DNA from 2 places in the Polymorphospora sp. A560 genome. Region 2 is predicted to be linked to the other one. Evidence: predicted binding sites of a transcription regulator. Region 2 holds the regulator's gene; the other holds the start of a gene.

Region 1 (10,064 bases), 3.8 Mb from region 2:
GGCGGCGAACCCGGTCGGGCCGGTCGAGATCCGCATCGTCACCCCGCGCCTCGCCGCTGACTGACCGGCACCGGTCACTCGGCGCAGGTGATGACCACCTTCGCCCGGGCGTGCTCCACCTCCAGGTAGCGGATCGCGGCGGGTACCTCGGCCAGCGGGTAGGTCCGATCGATGACCGGGGTGACCTGCCCGGACTCGACGAGGTCACGTAGCGTCGCCGGGTTCTTTCGGCCCGTCACCGCGGCCGGCGCGACGATCCGGTGCCGGACGAACGGCGACAGCGCCCGCGCGCGGGCGAACAGCCCCAACGGTCCGACCAGGCTGCCGCCGTCGGACATCCCGCCACCGGACAGGACGAGCGTCCCGCCCGGTGCCAGCGCCCGCCGGCAGTCGGTCAGCGACCGGTTGCCGACCAGGTCCAGCACGACGTCGTACGCCGGCCCGTCGCGGGTGAAGTCCTCCCGGGTGTAGTCGACGGTCCGGTCGGCGCCGATCGACCGGACCAGGTCGACCTCACCACGTTCGAACTCGACGAGTACGTCGGCGAGGCGCTGCGGGCCGGGGCCGCCGGGTTCCTGGTGAAGAACACCCAGCCGGCCGAACTCATCCGGGGCGTCCGGGTGGTGGCCGCCGGCGACGGCCTGCTGTCGCCGAGCGTCACCCGGCGGGTGATCGAGCAGTTCGCGCTCCGGACCGCCACCCCGCCGACCCCGCACCGGCTCGCCGAACTCACCGACCGGGAACGGGAGGTGGTGGGGCTGGCCGGCACCGGCCTGTCCAACGACGAGATCGCCGCCCACCTGAGGATCAGCCCGGCCACGGCCAAGACCCACGTGTCCCGCGCGATGGTCAAGCTCGGCTCCCGGGACCGCGCGCAACTCGTGGTGTTCGCCTACGAGGCGGGCCTGGTCCGCCCCGGCTGGCTGTCCTGACGGCCGGGATCTCCGCCCCCGGGCGGGGCGGTGGTTCCGCCCCGGATCGGGGAGCCGATTCCAGCGACGGAGCGACAGATTGTCTTCATCGGACCGACAGATAGCCAGTAGTGGATCTACGGTCGTCGAACACTGATCGGAGCTCGTATGTACGTCCCCGCCCGGTGACGCGGGGACCGACTCCCAGGTGGGCGCCCATGAGTACCACGCAGACTGGCAAGACCTCCCTTCCTCTCCAGCTGGAGCAGCGGCCCCGTACCGGTGTGATCATCGGGTGGAGCGTGGCCGCCGGCATCCTGTTGTCGATCCTGTGGTCGTTCGAGTTCGTCGACTCGGTGATCGGCGACAACGTGGCCAACGCCCTGCTCGGCCACGACGCCAAGGAGACCGCGATCGCCGGCACCGCGGCCGGGTTGCTCTTCGCGTTCGTCTCCGGCCTCGCCGGCACCTTCACCGCCTGCAACATCGCCGTGGCCGCCTCGGTCGGGCCGATGGGCCAGGCCGGCGCGGCCCGGGGGGCTCACGACGGTCCGGTACGCGCCCTGCTGCGCCCGGTCGGCTGGCTGACGCTGGGCATGGTCGTCGTCTCGGCGGTCTACGGCTTCGTCGGGGTGCTCCTCGGTGACCGGCTGCCGCAGCTGTCCACCGAGACCGTCGGTGACATGCCGGTCCGCATCATCCAGTCGTCGGTCGTCTTCGGCCTGATCGGCCTGGCGCTGACGTACCTCGGTCTGGCCGCGCTGAAGGTCGTGCCGGACCCGTTCGCGAACCGGCCGGTGGCCCGGGTGGTGACCCTCGGCGCGTTGATCGGCGGGTTCCTGATCGGCCGGCCGTACCCGCTGTTCAACAAGCTCTTCCACTGGGCGGTCGACACCGGCAACCCGCTGTACGGCGCGGGCGCGTTCGTGCTCCAGTCGCTGGGCAACGTCGTCGTGGTGACCGCGCTGTTCGCGCTGCTGATCGCCGGCACCCGGGGCCGGTTCCTGCGCTGGCTGTCCGAGAGTCCGGTACGGACGACCGTCATCACCGCGTCGCTGCTGATCGCGCTCGGGGTCTTCACCGTCGTCTACTGGGACCTGCGGGTGCCGGCCATGTTCGGCTTCGGCTGGTTCCCGATGATGCCGTACCGCTGAGCCGCCCGGATCCGACCCCGCCGGCGGCGCACCACGTCGCTGGCGGGGTTCGGCTGTGGCCTGCGTCACTACGGGAACATAGGGCACTGTTTGTAACTTGAGTGGAGCAAGCTCAACTCAATTGATGGCAGGTGCTCGATGGCAACTCTTCCCGTACTGCCGCTGACCGACGACGTCCTGCTCCCCGGCATGGTCATCCCGGTGACCCTCGACGCGACCACCCAGGCCGCCGTCGACGCGGCCCGGGCGACCGGCGACAAACAGGTCCTGGCCGTGCCCCGCGTCGACGGTGAATACGGCCCGGTCGGCGCGGTCGCCACGATCGAGAAGGTCGGCCGGCTGCCCAGCGGCGAACCCGCCGCCGTGGTCCGCGGCCTGTCCCGGGCCCGGATCGGCTCCGGCGTGCCCGGTCCCGGCGCCGCGCTCTGGGTCGAGGCCACCCCGCTGACCGAACCGGCACCCGCCGGCAAGGCCCGCGAACTCGCCCGCGAATACAAGGCCCTGATGACCGCCGTGCTCCAGCAGCGCGGCGCCTGGCAGGTGATCGACGCCGTCGAGCGGATGACCGACCTGTCGGAACTCGCCGACTCCGCCGGCTACGCCCCGTGGCTCACCGTCGCCCAGAAGTCCGAACTGCTCGCCGCCGGCGACGTCACCGCCCGGCTCGAACTGCTCGTCGGCTGGGTCCGCGACCACCTCGCCGAGCAGGAGGTCACCGAGCGGATCAACACCGACGTGCGCGAGGGGCTGGAGAAGTCGCAGCGCGACTTCCTGCTCCGCCAACAGCTCGCCGCGATCCGCAAGGAACTCGGCGAGGACGAACCGGACGGCTCCGCCGACTACCGGGCCCGCGTCGAGGCCGCCGACCTTCCCGAGAAGGTACGCGAGGCGGCGCTGCGCGAGGTCGGCCGGCTGGAGCGGGCCAGTGACCAGTCTCCGGAGTCGGGCTGGATCCGCACCTGGCTCGACACCGTGCTGGAGATGCCGTGGTCGGTGCGTACCGACGACAACACCGACCTGGCCGCGGCCCGCGCGGTGCTCGACGCCGACCACGCCGGACTGTCCGACGTCAAGGACCGCATCCTGGAATACCTGGCGGTGCGCAACCGGCGCGCGGAACGCAACCTCGCCGTCGTCGGCGGGCGCGGCTCCGGCGCGGTCCTGGCCCTGTCCGGCCCGCCCGGGGTCGGCAAGACCAGCCTCGGCGAGTCCGTCGCCCGGGCGCTCGGCCGCAAGTTCGTCCGGGTGTCGCTCGGCGGCGTCCGCGACGAGGCCGAGATCCGCGGCCACCGCCGCACGTACGTCGGCGCGCTGCCCGGCCGGATCGTGCGGGCGCTGCGCGAGGCCGGCTCGATGAACCCGGTCGTGCTGCTCGACGAGGTCGACAAGATCTCCGCCGGGTACGCCGGCGACCCGGCCGCCGCCCTGCTCGAGGTGCTCGACCCGGCGCAGAACCACACGTTCCGCGACCACTACCTCGAGGTCGACCTCGACCTGTCCGACGTGCTGTTCCTGGCGACCGCGAACGTCGTCGAGGCGATCCCCGGCCCGCTGCTGGACCGGATGGAACTGGTCACCCTGGACGGCTACACCGAGCAGGAGAAGGTCGCGATCGCCCGCGACCACCTGCTGCCCCGGCAGGTGGAGCGGGCCGGGCTGACCGCCGACGACGTCACCGTCGACGACGCGGCCCTGGCCCGGATCGCCGGCGAGCACACCCGGGAGGCCGGCGTACGGCAGTTCGAACGTGCCCTGGCGAAGATCCTGCGCAAGGTCGCGGTCAAGCTCGCGACCGAGCCCGGCAAGGTGGCGGTCACCACCGACGACCTCGCCGGCTACCTCGGCCGGCCCCGGTTCACCCCGGAGTCGGCGGAGCGTACGGCGGTCCCCGGCGTCGCGACCGGTCTCGCGGTGACCGGCGCCGGCGGCGACGTGCTCTTCATCGAGGCGACCAGCATGGAGGGCGAACCGGGGCTGACCCTGACCGGTCAGCTCGGCGACGTGATGAAGGAGTCGGCCCACATCGCGCTGTCCTACCTGCGCTCGCACGGCCGGGAACTCGGCCTCGACCCGAACGCCCTCGCCGGCCGGCGGATCCACCTGCACGTGCCGGCCGGGGCGGTGCCCAAGGACGGCCCGAGCGCCGGCGTCACCATGGTCACCGCGCTGGCGTCACTGGCCTCCGGCCGCCCGGTACGTCCCGAGTTCGGGATGACCGGCGAGGTGACCCTGGCCGGCCGGGTGCTGCCGATCGGCGGGGTCAAGCAGAAGCTGCTGGCCGCGCACCGGGCCGGGCTGACCGAGGTGGTCATCCCGGCGCGCAACGAGCCGGACCTCGACGACGTGCCGGCCGAGGTGCGCGCGGCGCTGACCGTGCACACCCTCGCCGACGTCGCCGACGTACTCGCGCTGGCCCTGCGGCCGGCGGAGGAGGCCGGCCGGCGCGACGGCGCGGTGCTGGCCGCCGCCTGACCCGGGTCTAGATCATGCGGGTGGTGCCGGCGCTGGTAGCGTGGCCAGTGCCGGTACCACCCGCGCGGGAGAGACCACCTGGCGAAACCAGGCGGCGCCGAAGGGGCAACTCCTCCCCGGAACCTCTCAGGCAAAAGGACCACGCGGGCAGGCGCTCTGGAGTCGACGCGGATCATCCGCGCCGGTGACAGAAGGGGAGGCCGCCTCGTCGACCTCGCCCGGGAGATGCCTGTGAGTACCAGACCTTTCGCCGACCGTCACATCGGCCCCGACGCCGCCGCCGAGCGCCGGATGCTGGAAACCGTCGGCTACGACTCCGTCGACGAGCTGATGGACGCCGCGATCCCCGAGGTCATCCGCTGGCACGACGGCCTCGACCTGCCGCCGGCCGCCACCGAGGCCGAGGTGATCGCCGAACTGCGCGACCTGGCCGCCCGCAACACCGTCGCCGTCTCCATGATCGGACTCGGCTACCACGGCACCCACACCCCGGCCGTCATCCGCCGCAACGTGCTGGAGAGCCCCGCCTGGTACACCGCGTACACGCCGTACCAGCCGGAGATCAGCCAGGGCCGGCTGGAGGCCCTGCTCAACTTCCAGACCATGGTCACCGACCTGACCGGGCTGGCCACCGCCAACGCCTCCATGCTCGACGAGGGCACCGCCGCCGCCGAGGCGATGACGCTCGCCCGCCGCGCCTCGAAGAGCAAGAGCCCGGTGTACGTCGTCGACGCCGACACGCTGCCGCAGACCGTCGCCGTCATCCGGACCCGGGCCGAACCGCTCGGCATCGACGTACGCGTCGTCGACCTGGACGCCGACGAGCTGCCGGCCGAGTTCTTCGGCCTGCACCTGCAGTACCCCGGCGCGTCCGGCGCCGTCCGCGACCACGCCCCGCTCGTCGAGGCCGCCCACGCGGCCGGCGCGCTCGTCGCCGTCGCCGCCGACCTGCTCGCCCTGACCCTGCTGCGCCCGCCCGGCGAGATCGGCGCCGACATCGCCGCCGGCACCACCCAGCGGTTCGGCGTACCGATGGGCTTCGGCGGCCCGCACGCCGGCTACCTCGCCGTCCGCGCCGGCCTGGAGCGGATGCTGCCCGGCCGGCTCGTCGGGGTGTCCCGCGACGCCGCCGGCGCCCCCGCCTACCGGCTCGCGTTGCAGACCCGCGAGCAGCACATCCGCCGGGAGAAGGCGACCAGCAACATCTGCACCGCCCAGGTGCTGCTCGCCGTCATGGCCGGCATGTACGCCGTCTACCACGGGCCGGCCGGCCTGAAGGCGATCGCGGAGCGTACCCACGAGATGGCCGCCCGGCTCGCCGCCGGACTGCGCGCCGGCGGGGTGACCACCGCCCACGACGCGTTCTTCGACACCGTGACCGCGGTCGTGCCCGGCCGGGCCGCCGACGTGGTCGCCGCCGCCGCGCGGCGCGGCGTCAACCTGCGGCCGGTCGACGCCGACCGGGTCGGGATCTCCTGCGACGAGACGACCGTCGAAGCCCACCTGGCCGAGGTGTTCGCGGCCTTCGGCGTGGCCGCTCCGACCGAGCCCGCCACCCCGGCGCAGCCCACCGACGCCGCCCTGCCGGCCGCCCTGCTGCGCACCAGCGACTACCTGACCCATCCGGTCTTCTCCCGGCACCAGTCGGAGACCGCGATGCTGCGCTACCTGCGCCGGCTGTCCGATTCCGACTACGCGCTGGACCGCGGCATGATCCCGCTCGGGTCCTGCACGATGAAGCTCAACGCCACCACCGAGATGGAACCGGTGAGCTGGCCGCAGTTCGCCGACCTGCACCCGTTCGCCCCCGCCGAGCAGGCCGCCGGCTACCGCGACCTGGTCGCCTCCCTGGAGGGCTGGCTCGCCGAGGTCACCGGCTACGACGCCGTCAGCGTCCAGCCGAACGCCGGTTCGCAGGGCGAACTCGCCGGCCTGCTGGCGATCCGCGCCTACCACCTGTCGCGCGGCGACACCGGCCGCGACGTCTGCCTGATCCCGTCGTCGGCGCACGGCACCAACGCCGCCAGCGCGGTGATGGCCGGCATGCGGGTCGTCGTGGTCGCCTGCGACGCCGACGGCAACGTCGACCTGGTCGACCTCGACCGCCGCATCGAGCAGCACCGCGACACCCTCGCCGCCATCATGGTCACCTACCCGTCGACGCACGGGGTGTACGAGACCGGCATCGCCTCGCTGTGCGCCAAGGTGCACGACGCCGGCGGCCAGGTGTACGTCGACGGCGCCAACCTCAACGCCCTGCTCGGATACGCCAAGCCGGGGCGGTTCGGCGCCGACGTGTCGCACCTCAACCTGCACAAGACGTTCTGCATCCCGCACGGCGGCGGTGGGCCGGGCGTCGGGCCGGTCGCCGTACGCGCGCACCTGGCCCCGTTCCTGCCCGGTGACCCGCTGGCGGCGGCCGGCGAGGGGGAGTCCGGCGGTGCGGCGGCCCGGCCGGCGATCTCGGCGGCCCGGAACGGCTCGGCCGGCATCCTGCCGATCCCGTGGGCCTACCTGCGGATGATGGGCCCGGACGGGCTGGCCCGGGCGACCGGGGTGGCGGTCCTGGCGGCGAACTACGTCGCGGCCCGGCTGCGCGCCCACTTCCCGGTGTTGTACGCCGGCAACAAGGGGCTCGTGGCCCACGAGTGCATCCTCGACCTGCGGCCGTTGACGAAGGCGACCGGGGTCAGCGTCGACGACGTCGCGAAGCGGCTGATCGACTACGGCTTCCACGCCCCGACGATGTCGTTCCCGGTCGCCGGGACGCTGATGGTGGAGCCGACCGAGAGTGAGGACCTGGCCGAGCTGGACCGGTTCTGCGACGCGATGATCGCCATCCGGGCCGAGATCGACAAGGTCGGTTCGGGGGAGTGGCCGAAGGGGGACAACCCGCTGTCCAACGCCCCGCACACGGCGACGATGGTGACCGGCGACGAGTGGCCCTACGCCTATCCGCGCTCGGTGGCGGCCTTCCCGGCCGGGGTGGACCCGGCGGCCAAGTACTGGCCGCCGGTGCGCCGGATCGACGGCGCGTTCGGTGACCGCAACCTGGTCTGTGCCTGCCCGCCGCCGGAGGCGTTCGAGCAGTGACCGCTGGTCACGGATGTCGTGACCGGACCGTGGCCCGACGAGCGGTCAGGCCCGGCAGGCTCAGGTCAGGCGGCCAGGGCGTGTCGGGCCGGACCGCGGTGCGGTGCGATAGTGCTGCCGTCGGGCAGCAGTTCCCCGGTGTCCTCGAAGCTGATGACGCCGTTGCAGAGCAGGCTCCAGCCCTGCTCGGGGAAGCAGGCGATGACGCGGGCGGCTTCCCGGTCGGTCGCGTCGGCGGAGGGGCAGGTCGGTTGGTGCTGGCACATCAGGATCTCCGGTGTGGGGGCGTTGCGTTCGGCTGTGTAAAAACTCACATGAACAGTGATGCACGTTACCAAGTCGAACGACGCGTTTTCGAGCAGGTAACGGCATGATCAGGGGAGAATCCACCCTTCGTATGAGGCACATCGGACCACTTGGCGTGGGAACGCTCCCAGTCCGGCCCCTTGCGTCACGCACCGTGACCGGAACAAGGCTACCCGCCCTGCGGGAGCGCTCACGACTGGAGTGGCGGATCACCGACGGTGGCGACCCGACCCGGCTGCTCGAGGATTTCCTCGCCCACGCCGGACTCCCCGTACGTGACCTGACCGCCCCGCCCCGGACGCCCGGACCCGACGAACCGGCCGGCGCCACCGTCTACCTCTCCACCGCGGCCGCCGCCCACGCCATCGGCGCACCGACCGGCCCCGCCAGCCCCGTGCCGGCCGTACCCGACCTGGTCGCCGTCGTCCACGAGCCCGCCACCGACCCGCACCCCGACCGGCCGACGGCCGCCGGCGGACCGACCGGCGGCTGGTGGCTCGGGCCGTGGCGGGAGAGCTGGACACCCGCCCAGCACGCCGCCGCCGTCGAACAGGCCCGTACCGCCATCGCCCGCGGCGACATCTACCAGGTCAACGTCGTCGGCCACGCGTCCGCCGACTACACCGGCGACCCGCTGCCGGCGCTCGCCCGGCTCGCCACGCTCCCCGGAGCCCGGTACGGGGGAGTGCTCCAAGGGGCCGGCTGGGCCATCGGCTGCGCCTCCCCGGAGACCCTGGTCGAGGTGACCGCCGGCCGGGCCACCACCCGCCCGATCAAGGGCACCCGCCCGGCGACCGCCACCGGCCGCGCCGAACTGCTCGCCTCGCCCAAGGAACGCGCCGAACACGTCATGATCGTCGATCTGGAGCGCAACGACCTGGCCCGGGTCGCGAAGACCGGCACCGTACGCGTCGACGAGCTCTACGGCATCCGGCGCTGGTGCGACCTGTGGCAGGCGGAATCCGTCGTCTCCGCCGACCTCGCCGACGGCTGCGGACTGACCCAACTGCTGCGCGCCGTCTGCCCCGGCGGCTCGGTCACCGGCGCGCCCAAGCACGCCGCGCTGGCCGAGATCGCCGCCCACGAACCGGTCGGCCGGGGCGCCAGCATGGGCGCCCTCGGCTGGATCGGCCCCGACGGCATCGACCTCGGTCTGACGATCCGTACCGCCGCCGTCGACGCCGACCGGGTGCACGTCTGGGCCGGCGGCGGCATCACCTGGGGCAGCGACCCGGACGCCGAGGTCGCCGAGGCGGCGGCGAAGGCCGCCCCGGTCCGCGCCGCCCTCGCCGGCCCGGCCGGCACCCGCCGCCCGGCCTGACCCACGCCCCGCCGCCGCCCTCGGCGCCACGTCGTGGGCGCCACGTCGTGCTCGCGCCGGTCCGCGGCCGCCGGTCCACGGCCGCCGGTCGCGGTCGCCACCCTCCGGGTATCGCTGTCGCGCCCCACAGCGAATTCAGTGTGGATACAGCGAATTCGCTGTCAGCCGCAACAGCAACCCCTCCCGGGCCCGGGCGCGACCGCCGCCCGCCCCGCAGCGGTCCCGTACCGGCTACCGGCCCGTGCGCACCGGCGTCGGCTAGCCTTGCCGGCATGACGATGCGGCCGATCCGGATCATCGGCGACGCGGTGCTGCGCAGCCCCTGCGACCCGGTCACCAGCTTCGACGCCGAACTGCGTGCCCTGGTCACCGACCTGATGGACACCATGCTCGGGGCGCCCGGCCGGGCCGGCGTCGCCGCACCACAGATCGGGGTCGGCGCCCGCGTCTTCGTCTACGACGCCGACGGCCACCGGGGCCACCTGGTCAACCCGACGATCGAGCTGTCCGAGGAGACCCAGGACGGCGAGGAGGGCTGCCTGTCCATCCCCGACCTGTACTTCCCCACCCCGCGCGCCATGCACGCCACCGTCCGCGGCTTCGACCAGCACGGCGAACCGCTGACGGTCACCGGCAGCGGCTTCCTGGCCCGCGCGCTCCAGCACGAGACCGACCACCTCGACGGCCGGCTCTACGTCGACACGCTGCGCGGCGACGTACGCCGGCAGGCGCTGCGCGAGATCCGGGCCAACCCGCGCGCCCGCAGCTGACCGATTCCGGCCGGCACCCCGACCGGCCCACGGTCAG
Region 2 (10,064 bases):
GAGGTCCTGGTCGGCGAGGTGGAGGAGACCGTCGAGGAGGCCACCGCCCCCGTCGTCGACGCGCCCACGCCGGCCGCCGGGGCCAAGCCGCTCGGGGCCGAGCTGGAGGCACTGCGGGCCGAGCTCGACGAGCGGACCCGTGACGTCCAGCGGGTGTCGGCGGAATACGCCAACTACCGCAAGCGGGTCGACCGGGACCGCGGGGTGGCCGCCGAGCAGACGACCGGCACGGTGCTCACCGAGCTGCTGCCGGTGCTCGACGACCTCGACCGGGCCCGCGACCACGGTGACCTGGTCGGGCCGTTCGGCTCCGTCGCCGAGAAGCTCACCGCGGCACTCGGGAAGTTCGGGCTGACCGGCTTCGGGGAGAAGGGCGACCCGTTCGACCCGACCCGGCACGAGGCGGTCGCGCACCTGACCTCGGCCGAGGTCACCGAGCCGACCTGTGTCGAGGTGATGCGTCGGGGCTACCTGCTCGGCGAGCGTCTGCTCCGGCCGGCGCTGGTAGCGGTGGCCGATCCCGAGTGACCAGGTGACGACGGGCGTACGAGGGGAGGTGGACTAGATGGGTTCCAAGGACTGGCTGGAGAAGGACTTCTACTCGGTACTCGGTGTCTCGAAGTCCGCCTCCCCGGACGAGATCAAGAAGGCGTACCGGAAGATCGCCCGGGAGTCGCACCCGGACCACAACCCGGGCGACGCGCAGGCCGAGGAGCGGTTCAAGTCCGCGTCCGAGGCGTACGACGTGCTCTCCGACGAGCGCAAGCGCGGCGAGTACGACGAGATGCGCTCGTTGTTCGGTTCGGGGGCGTTCCGGCGCGGTGCACGGGCCGGTGGGCCGGGCGGCTACCCGTTCGACCCCTCCGATCTCTTCGGCGGGGCGGCGCAGGGCGGCGACCGGCGCTTCGGTGGCGCCGGGTTCTCCGACCTGTTCAGCTCGATCTTCTCCGGTGGCGGCGGACCCGGTCCGGGCCGCGGCACGGGGCCGAGCCGGGGCCGCGACGTCGAGACCGAGGTCGTGCTCGACTTCGGTGACGCCGTACGCGGCATCACCCTGCCGCTGTCGCTGCGGGCGCCCGGCGTCTGCGACACCTGCCACGGCAACGGCGCCCGGCCGGGCACCCAGCCCCGCACCTGTCAGCAGTGCCAGGGCTCCGGGCTGGTGACCCGCAACCAGGGGGCGTTCAGCTTCTCGGAGCCGTGCCGGGAGTGCCAGGGCGTCGGGACGATCGTCGAGGACAAGTGCCCGGAGTGCCACGGCACCGGCGGGGTCACCAAGACCCGTACGTTGAACGTCCGGTTCCCCGCCGGGGTGGCCGACGGGCAGCGGATCAGGCTGGCCGGGCGCGGTGAGCCCGGTGAGCGCGGTGGGCCGGCCGGCGACCTGTTCGTGCTGGTCAAGGTCCGTGGCGACGACCTGTTCGGGCGTACGGGCGACGACCTGACCCTGACCGTGCCGATCTCGTACGCCGAGGCGGTGGCCGGCACCGACCTGCGGGTCCCGACCCTGGACGGGGCGGTGACGCTGCGGGTGCCGCCGGGCACGCCGAGCGGGCGGAAGCTGCGGGCCCGGGGCAAGGGGGTCGTCCGGCGGGACGGTCAGCCGGGCGACCTGCTGGTGACGCTCGAAGTCGTCATACCGAAGGACCTGTCCGAGGAGGCCCGGGAGGCGCTGGAGAACTTCGCCAAGCTGGCACCGGCCCCTGATCGGGAACATATCGACGCCCGCGTGCGTCGGTCTGAGTGACGGTTTCCGGGAGGGGACGGGCATGAGGGAGGGGTTGTCATGACGGAGGAGTTCGTGATCTCGGTCACCGAGGCGTCCGACGCCAAGGTCTTGATGATCTCTGTGGCGGCGCGGATGGCCGGCATGCACCCGCAGACCCTGCGGCAGTACGACCGCCTGGGGCTGGTGCAGGCCGGCCGGGCCTCCGGCGGCGGCCGGCGCTACAGCGTGCGCGACGTGGTGCTGCTGCGCGAGGTGCAGCGGCTGAGTCAGGACGACGGGGTCAACCTGGCCGGCATCAAGCGGATCATCGGCTTGGAGCAGCTCGTCGAGCAGTTGCAGGAGCGGGTCGCGGCGATGGAGGCCGAGTTGGTCGCCGCCTACCGGCGGATCGCCGAACTGGAGGCGGTCGGGCCCTACCCGCGCCGTGACCTGGTGCCGACGAACCGTACGACGACGGCGCTGGTGGTCTGGCGGCCGGGCAGGTCGGGTGGCACGGACTGAGCCGTTCGGTCACCTGATCTGATCTTCTGGACTAATCTCCCTAATAGTTCGGAGGGCACAATCCGGACTAAAGGTCGACTAGGGAGGGGGTTGCGATGGGGATCGCCGACTCGTTCAAGGAGATGGCGGACAAGGCCGTCGACAAGCTCGGTGGCAGCGACAAGGCCAAGGAGGCCGTCGAGACCGCCGGCGACAAGGTGGACGAGCGGACCGGCGGCAAGTACGCCGGCCACGTCGACAAGGGCCAGGAGATGGCCCGCGACTACCTGGAGCAGAACCGGGACGACCGCACCGCCTGAACCGGGCGCACCCAGGGCGACACGGGGCCGGGACCCACGGGGGGTCCCGGCTCTGTCGTTTCCGCCCCCGCTCGCCCCGCCGGGACCAGCCCTCAGGCCAGCCGGCGGCCGCTGCGGACCAGGCCGCCCTCGCACCAGTCGGGGTAGGCGAACAGGTGCGGTTTGGCCAGCAGCATCCGGCAGTTGTGCGCCCAGTTGACCATCAGTTCGTCACCGGCCCGTTCGGCCTGCTCGACCAGCTTGCGCAGCCGCCGCTTCGGGTGGGCGCGGAAGTTGGTGCGGATGCCGTCGGCGGCATAGATGTAGAGGCAGTGCAGGGCGAACCGGCGGGCCGGGCAGTTGCGGTCCATCGCCAGCTCGAAGAGGGTGCCGACCAGCCGGTCACCGGAGACCAGCAGATCCCAGTCCTGTGGCATCGACTGCAACGGGACCGAGTCGGGCCGGTAGGCCCAGGCCCGCAACTCGGCCGGGGACGGGTCGACCGGATTGCCGAAACCGGTGAAGCCCGACTGCTCCACGCCCACGGGTCGACCCTCCGCTCGCGACCGGGGAGCATGCCCCGCGGACAGCACAGTGGTTGCGGCGCAACGGTAACGCGCCGCACGGAGACTGCGGTAGCGCCGCGCGGGCCGGGCGGCCGGCCGTGCGCGGCGATCGAAGATCAGTCGGGTGCGGCCAGCGCCGTCCGGCGGCGGGCGGCACTGCGCTCGGCCAGCCACTTCTTGAACCACGGATAGTCGGGGATGCGGGCCAGCATCGGTCCACTGACGACGGTGATCAGGACGTACGCCGTGGCGAGGGCGGCCAGTTGCGGTTCGATGCCCGGTGTGGCGACCGCCAGTCCGGCTATGACGATCGAGAACTCGCCGCGCGGCATCAGCCCGAGCCCGGCCCGCCACCGGCCGGGTATGGCGATCCCGACCCGTTTCGCGGCCACGTAGCCGGTGACCACCTTGGTCGCCATGGTGATGACGGCCAGCGCGAGCGCGGGCAGCAGGACCGGCGGGATGTCGCGCGGATCGGTGGCCAGGCCGAAGAAGACGAAGAACACGGCGGCGAACAGGTCACGCAGCGGGGACAGCAGTTCGGTCGCGTTGTGGGCGACCGGGCCGGACAGGGCGATCCCGACCAGGAACGCGCCGACCGCCGCCGAGACGTTGAGCTGCGCGGCGATGCCGGCGACCAGCAGGGTCAGCCCGAGCACGCCGAGCAGCAGCGCCTCGGGGTCCTTGGCCGAGAACATGGTGGAGATGAGGTTGCCGTACCGGATCGCCACCACGAGCACGACGACGACGGTGAAGACCGCGACGGCGAGCGCGATCCCGCCGCCGATCAGGCCGGTGCCGGCCAGTACGGCGGTCAGCAGCGGCAGGTAGAGCGCCATCGCCAGGTCCTCGATGACCAGGACGGAGAGGATGACCGGCGTTTCCCGGTTGCCGAGCCGGCCGAGGTCGGCGAGCACCTTGGCGATCACGCCGGACGAGGAGACCCAGGTGATTCCGGCCAGTACGACGGCGGCCACCCAGCCCCAGCCGAGCAGCAACGCGAAGGCGGCGCCGGGCAGCGCGTTGAGTACGCCGTCGACGAGCCCGGCCGGGGCGGCCGCGCGCAGGTTGCCGACCAGTTCGCTCGCCGTGTATTCGAGGCCGAGCATGACCAGCAGCAGGATCACGCCGATCTCGGCGCCGACGGCGAAGAACTCCTCGCTCGCCGACAGCGGCAGCAGGCCGCCGTGCCCGAAGGCGAGCCCGGCGAAGAGGTAGAGGGGGATGGGGGAGATGCCGAACCGGCGGCTGATCCGGCCGAGCAGGCCGAGCAGCAGCAGGAGGGCGCCGACCTCGATCAGAAGGGTGGTGGTGTGGTGCATCCGGTCAGCCGTCCGGGTCGCCGTCGGCGAGGATCGCGGTGACGCCGTCGAGCCCCTTGCGGGTGCCGACGACCACGACCACGTCACCGGCCTCGAACCGGAACTGCGGGCCGGGCGACGCGATGACCTCCCGGTCGCGCAGGATCGCGACGATCGACGCGCTGGTCCTGGTCCGGGCCTTGGTGTCACCGAGCGAGCGGCCGACGTACGTCGATCCGGCCGGGATGGCGATCTGTTCGGTCAGCAGCCCGGCGGCCTGCTGCCGGAGCCCGGCGAGCTGTCCCAGCATCAGCGACGCGCCCAGGATGTCGGCCAGCGCCTCGGCCTCGTCGTCGGTGAGCGGGATGTCCTCGGTCGAGGCGTCGGGATCGTCCTCGTCGTAGATGACCAGGTCACGCCGGCCGGTGCGGTGTGAGACCACACCCACCCGGCGGCCGGATTCGGTCACCACGTCGTGGCGTACCCCGATTCCGGGCAGGGTCGTCTGTTCCACGCGTACTCGCACGCCGCTCACCGTACTCGCGGGCGCAACGGTCTCCGGGGCGGTGAAATACGGGCGAAATGTGATCGGCGTCACTGCTCTAGAGTTGAGTGGAATAGACTCAAGTCTGGTTGTGTCGTGATCAGTGGACACGCCTGACAGGGGAGCCCATGAACGCCGAACGTCTTACCACGAAGAGCCGTGAAGTAATCACCGGCGCCGTCGCCATCGCCAGCCAGCGCGGGCACGCCACCGTCGAGCCGTGGCACCTGCTGCTGTCGCTGCTCGACACCGCGGGCTCGACCGCCGGTGGACTGCTGCGGGCGGTCGGCGCCAACCCCGTAGAACTGCGCCGGGCCGCCGCCCGGGCGGTGGAGAACATGCCGGCCGCGCGCGGCTCCAGCGTCGCCGAACCGAGCCTCGCCCGCGAGTTCGCCAACGCCATCGGCGCCGCCGAGCAGATCGCCCGCCCGCTCGGCGACGAGTACACCTCCACCGAACACCTCCTGGCCGGGCTGGCCCAGGTCGGTGGAGCCGTCGCCCAGGCGCTCAAGGCCGCCGGCGCCACCGAAGAGAACCTCGTCGCCGCTTTCCCGGCCGTCCGTGGCGGGGACCGCCGGGTCACCACCGCCGATCCGGAGCAGACCTACCAGGCCCTGGAGAAGTACGGCGTCGACCTGACCGCGAGTGCCCGGGACGGCAAGATCGACCCGGTGATCGGCCGCGACTCCGAGATCCGCCGGGTGATCCAGGTGCTGTCCCGGCGTACGAAGAACAACCCGGTGCTGATCGGCGAGCCCGGCGTCGGCAAGACCGCGATCGTGGAGGGCCTGGCCCAGCGGATCGTCGCCGGGGACGTACCCGAGTCGCTGCGCGACAAGAAACTGGTATCCCTCGACCTCGGCGCGATGGTCGCCGGCGCGCAGTACCGCGGCCAGTTCGAGGAACGGCTCAAGTCGGTGCTGGAGGAGATCCGGGGAAGCGACGGCCAGGTGATCACCTTCCTGGACGAGCTGCACACCGTGGTCGGCGCCGGCAAGGGCGAGGGCTCGATGGACGCCGGCAACATGCTCAAGCCGATGCTGGCCCGCGGCGAACTGCGCATGGTCGGCGCCACCACCCTCGACGAATACCGCGCGCACATCGAGAAGGACCCGGCGCTGGAGCGGCGCTTCCAGCCGGTGCTGGTCGGCGAGCCGACCGTCGAGGACACCATCGGCATCCTGCGCGGCCTCAAGGAGCGCTACGAGGTGCACCACGGCGTACGGATCACCGACGCCGCGCTGGTCGCGGCCGCGTCGCTGTCCGACCGCTACATCACCGACCGCTTCCTGCCGGACAAGGCGATCGACCTGGTCGACGAGTCCGCCTCCCGGCTGCGGATGGAGATCGACTCGCGGCCGGTCGAGGTCGACGAGATCGAGCGGGCCGTCCGCCGGCTGGAGATCGAGGAGATGGCGCTGGCCAAGGAGCCCGACATCGCCTCCGCCGAGCGGCTCGAACGGCTGCGCAAGGAGCTGGCCGACCGGCGCGAGCAGCTGACCGCGCTCAGCGACCGCTGGCACCTGGAGAAGGACCACATCACCCGGATCTCCACCGCCAAGGAGGAGCTGGAACGCCTCGGTGGCGAGGCCGAACGCGCCGAACGCGACGGCGAGCTGGAACGTGCCGCCGAGCTGCGCTACGGCCGTATCCCGACCCTGCAGGGCGAACTGAAGCGGGCCGAGACCGAACTGGTCGGCCTGCAGGCCGACGGCGCGATGCTCAAGGAGGAGGTCGGCGCCGACGACATCGCCGCCGTCGTCGCCTCCTGGACCGGCATCCCCGCCGGCCGGCTGCTGGAGGGCGAGACCGCCAAGCTGCTGCGGATGGAGGAGTCGCTCGGCGAACGGGTGATCGGTCAGCGGGAGGCCGTCACCGCGGTCTCCGACGCGGTCCGCCGGGCCCGTACCGGCATCGCCGACCCGGACCGGCCGACCGGTAGCTTCCTCTTCCTCGGCCCGACCGGCGTCGGCAAGACCGAGCTGGGCAAGGCGCTCGCCGAGTTCCTTTTCGACGACGAGCGGGCCATGGTTCGCATCGACATGAGCGAGTACGGCGAGAAGCACTCGGTGGCCCGCCTGGTCGGTGCCCCACCCGGCTACGTCGGGTACGAGGAGGGCGGCCAGCTCACCGAGGCGGTGCGCCGCCGGCCGTACTCGGTGGTGCTGCTCGACGAGGTGGAGAAGGCCCACCCGGACGTCTTCGACGTGCTGCTCCAGGTGCTCGACGACGGCCGGCTCACCGACGGCCAGGGCCGTACGGTCGACTTCCGCAACGCCATCCTGATCCTGACCTCCAACCTCGGCTCGGCCATGATCGCCGATCCGACTTTGACGGAGGAACAGCGGCGCGAAGAGGTGCTCGCGGTCGTCCGCACGCACTTCAAGCCGGAGTTCCTCAACCGGCTGGACGACATCGTGGTCTTCTCCTCGCTGACCGGCGAGGAACTGCGGTCGATCGTCGACATCCAGTTGGCCCGGATGCGGCGGCGGCTGGCCGACCGCCGGCTCACCCTGGACGTCAGCGACGACGCCCGGGCCTGGCTGGCCGACCACGGCTACGACCCCATCTACGGCGCCCGGCCGCTGCGCCGACTGGTCCAGTCGGCGATCGGCGACCGGCTGGCCAAGGCGCTGCTTGCCGGCGAGGTCCGCGACGGCGACACCGTCCGGGTGGACCTCGCCGAGGACAAGGACGGCCTCACGGTCGCCGCGGGCTGACCCGCGCACAGGGACGACGGCGCGGCCGGACCGTCGACGGTCCGGCCGCGCCGACGTTTCCCGAACCCTCATGGATCACCGCCAGCGTGCGGCACCTGCGGACACTTGTTACCGTCGTTGCCCACCACCGGGTGGCCTAAGGAGGCGGGCGTGTTGAACGGGTCGACGGCGTGGCTCGTGGCGGGACTCGGCTGCCTGCTCGGCGTCGCCGGCGTCGTCGTCGCCCTGTGGGCCGTGCAGTCCGCCAAACGGAAGGCCGCCCCACCGCCCGGTCCGGTCCGCGGCACCGACCCGTTCCGGTCCCACGACGACGACGCCGACGCACTACGCGGCGACCCGCGCCGCCTCAGGCCCGGCGACATCGTCGAGATCCGCGGCACGTCGTACGGGGTCCGGGGCTCGCTGCGCTTCGACGAGGGCGGCTGGAGCTGGACCGAGCACCTGATCGACGACGCCAGCGGGGCCAAGCTGTGGCTCTCCGTCGAGGAGGATCCGGACCTCGAACTCGTGCTGTGGACCGTGGTGCCGTCCGCGACCGTCACCCCCGGCCTGCCGACCATCGACTTCGACGGCCGGCGCTACGTCTCCGACGAGTCCGGCCTGGCCCGCTACACCGCCACCGGCACGACCGGGCTCCAGCCGACCGGCGGCGTCCGCTACCACGACTACACCTCCCCCGACGGGGCCCTGCTGTCGTTCGAGTCGTACGGCGACAGCATGAAGTGGGAGGTTTCCCGGGGCGAGAAGCTGCACCGCGCCGAGGTGCTGGTCTATCCACAGGCCGGGCCACCCGCGAAGGCCGGGTGAACCGTGCTGGTCACCCTCGCCACCCCGTACGCCGACACCACCGCAACCGACCTGAGCTTCGCCCTCGGCCTGCCCGAGCAGCCCGCCCTGCACGTGCTCGACCTCGCCCGTCTCGGCCTGCGGCTGCGCCTGCTCGGCGCCTCGCACCAGGTGGTCGTCGACACCCCGGCCGGCCCGCTGACCGAGACGGTGGCCTGCCTGCCCGGCCGCGCTCCGGCGCTGCCCGCGGCGGTGGCCGACGAGGCGGCCGGCTATTCGTTCACCTCCCGCGTGCACCGGCTCGACCGGGCCGGCATGTCGGAGCGGATCGGGCTGCTGCGCGGGCGGCTCGCCGACGACCCGTACGCGCTGGTCGGGGTGTTTCCGGGCGGGGCCGACGCGGTCACCGCCCTGCACGCCTTCTCCGCCGGGCCGACGGTCGGCTGGCACACGTGGCACGCGTACCCGCAGAGCGGTGAGCTGGTGGAGACCGAGACGGTGGTGACGGTGCGGTGAACAGGCGTGGCTGGCTCGTGGTCGGGGTGTCGATGGCGCTGGTCGGCGCGCTGGTGGCCGGGGCCGCGATCGTCTTCGGCACGTTCTCCGCCCGCGCCTGGGTCGAGGACCGCTACTCCCGCTCGGTGGCCGACGACATCGGCCGGGACGCGACCGCCTACCGGTCCGACCAGACCCCCGCCCGGGTCGCCGACGAGATCACCGACTCCTGGAACCCCGACGACCGCTACGTCGACGACAGCGGCGTCTACCTGCGCTACGACGACGACTCGGTGGTGATCCTGCCGCTGGCCGCCGGGTCGCTGATCCTGCTGGAACGGATGTCGACCGCCCATCCGCGTTACCACAGCACGGTCGGCACCGCGTGGGTCTGGGGACGCGACACGAACGTCCGGGGTGGCGGCCCCGGCGCCGGCAAGTAACCCCCTCCGTCCACCGCCTGCCTCCGGGAGCCGCAGAGATGTTGGAAGACCTGTTCACCGACCTGCTGGTCGTACTCGCCTACGGCGGGGTCGGCGTCGTGCTGATGGCGATCGGCTACGTCCTGGTCGACGTCGCCACGCCGGGCCGGCTGCGGGACCTCATCTGGACCGAGCGCAACCGCAACGCCGCCCTGCTGCTGGCGTCCAACCTGGCCGCCGTCGGCATCATCGTCATCGCCGCGATCACGGCCAGCGCCGACGACCCCGTCGACGGCCTGATCAGCGCCGGGGCGTACGGCCTGCTCGGTCTGGTCATCATGGCGGTGTCGTTCCTGCTGCTGGACGCGGTCACCCCGGGCAAGCTCGGCGAGCTGCTGGTCGACGCGCAGCCGCACCCGGCCGTCTGGGTCAACGCGGTCGTGCACCTGGTCACCGGCGGCGTGATCGCGGCGGCGATCCTGTGACACCGGCGGCGTCGCCGCCCGTCGCGCGGTGAGCGCGTCGGCGGACCCCGCCGCCACGATCGGCGCGGACCAGGCCGGTACGGACACCGACACCGGCACGGACCGGACGGACCAGGCCGGTAGGGACGGTGGTGCGGTCGGCGTGGCCGGGCACCGGTGGCGGCTCGCCCGCGCCGCCGTGCTGGCGGCCGTCTTCGTCTGCGCCGCCTGCGGCCTGGTCTACGAGCTGGCGCTGGT

The links. Region 2 encodes HspR, which represses chaperone genes until heat shock. Its sites were predicted from a motif close to TTGAGTNNNNNNNACTCAA; they were not measured.
Region 1: a site for HspR is predicted at 2,163-2,181, ahead of lon (endopeptidase La). Genes of this name have one in related genera too.

The regions. Positions count from the first base shown of each region.
Region 1 is NZ_CP122282.1:3,961,757-3,971,820, forward strand. Features, by position in the region: partial or broken gene QCD66_RS17635 (zinc-binding dehydrogenase) at 75-512, opposite strand; partial or broken gene QCD66_RS17640 (DNA-binding response regulator) at 507-932, shown strand; gene QCD66_RS17645 (hypothetical protein) at 1,130-2,065, shown strand; gene lon (endopeptidase La) at 2,204-4,537, shown strand; glycine riboswitch at 4,593-4,689, shown strand; gene gcvP (aminomethyl-transferring glycine dehydrogenase) at 4,763-7,630, shown strand; gene QCD66_RS17660 (DUF5999 family protein) at 7,696-7,896, opposite strand; gene QCD66_RS17665 (chorismate-binding protein) at 8,001-9,257, shown strand; gene def (peptide deformylase) at 9,530-10,027, shown strand; gene QCD66_RS17675 (alanine racemase) at 10,061-10,064, opposite strand, start outside.
Region 2 is NZ_CP122282.1:118,858-128,921, forward strand. Features, by position in the region: gene QCD66_RS00535 (nucleotide exchange factor GrpE) at 1-528, shown strand, start outside; gene dnaJ (molecular chaperone DnaJ) at 566-1,747, shown strand; gene QCD66_RS00545 (heat shock protein transcriptional repressor HspR) at 1,787-2,230, shown strand; gene QCD66_RS00550 (antitoxin) at 2,326-2,529, shown strand; gene QCD66_RS00555 (hypothetical protein) at 2,622-3,053, opposite strand; gene QCD66_RS00560 (cation:proton antiporter) at 3,191-4,396, opposite strand; gene QCD66_RS00565 (cation:proton antiporter regulatory subunit) at 4,401-4,901, opposite strand; gene clpB (ATP-dependent chaperone ClpB) at 5,048-7,639, shown strand; gene QCD66_RS00575 (DUF4178 domain-containing protein) at 7,793-8,446, shown strand; gene QCD66_RS00580 (DUF2617 family protein) at 8,450-8,941, shown strand; gene QCD66_RS00585 (DUF4247 domain-containing protein) at 8,938-9,363, shown strand; gene QCD66_RS00590 (DUF350 domain-containing protein) at 9,402-9,827, shown strand; gene QCD66_RS00595 (polyamine aminopropyltransferase) at 9,970-10,064, shown strand, end outside.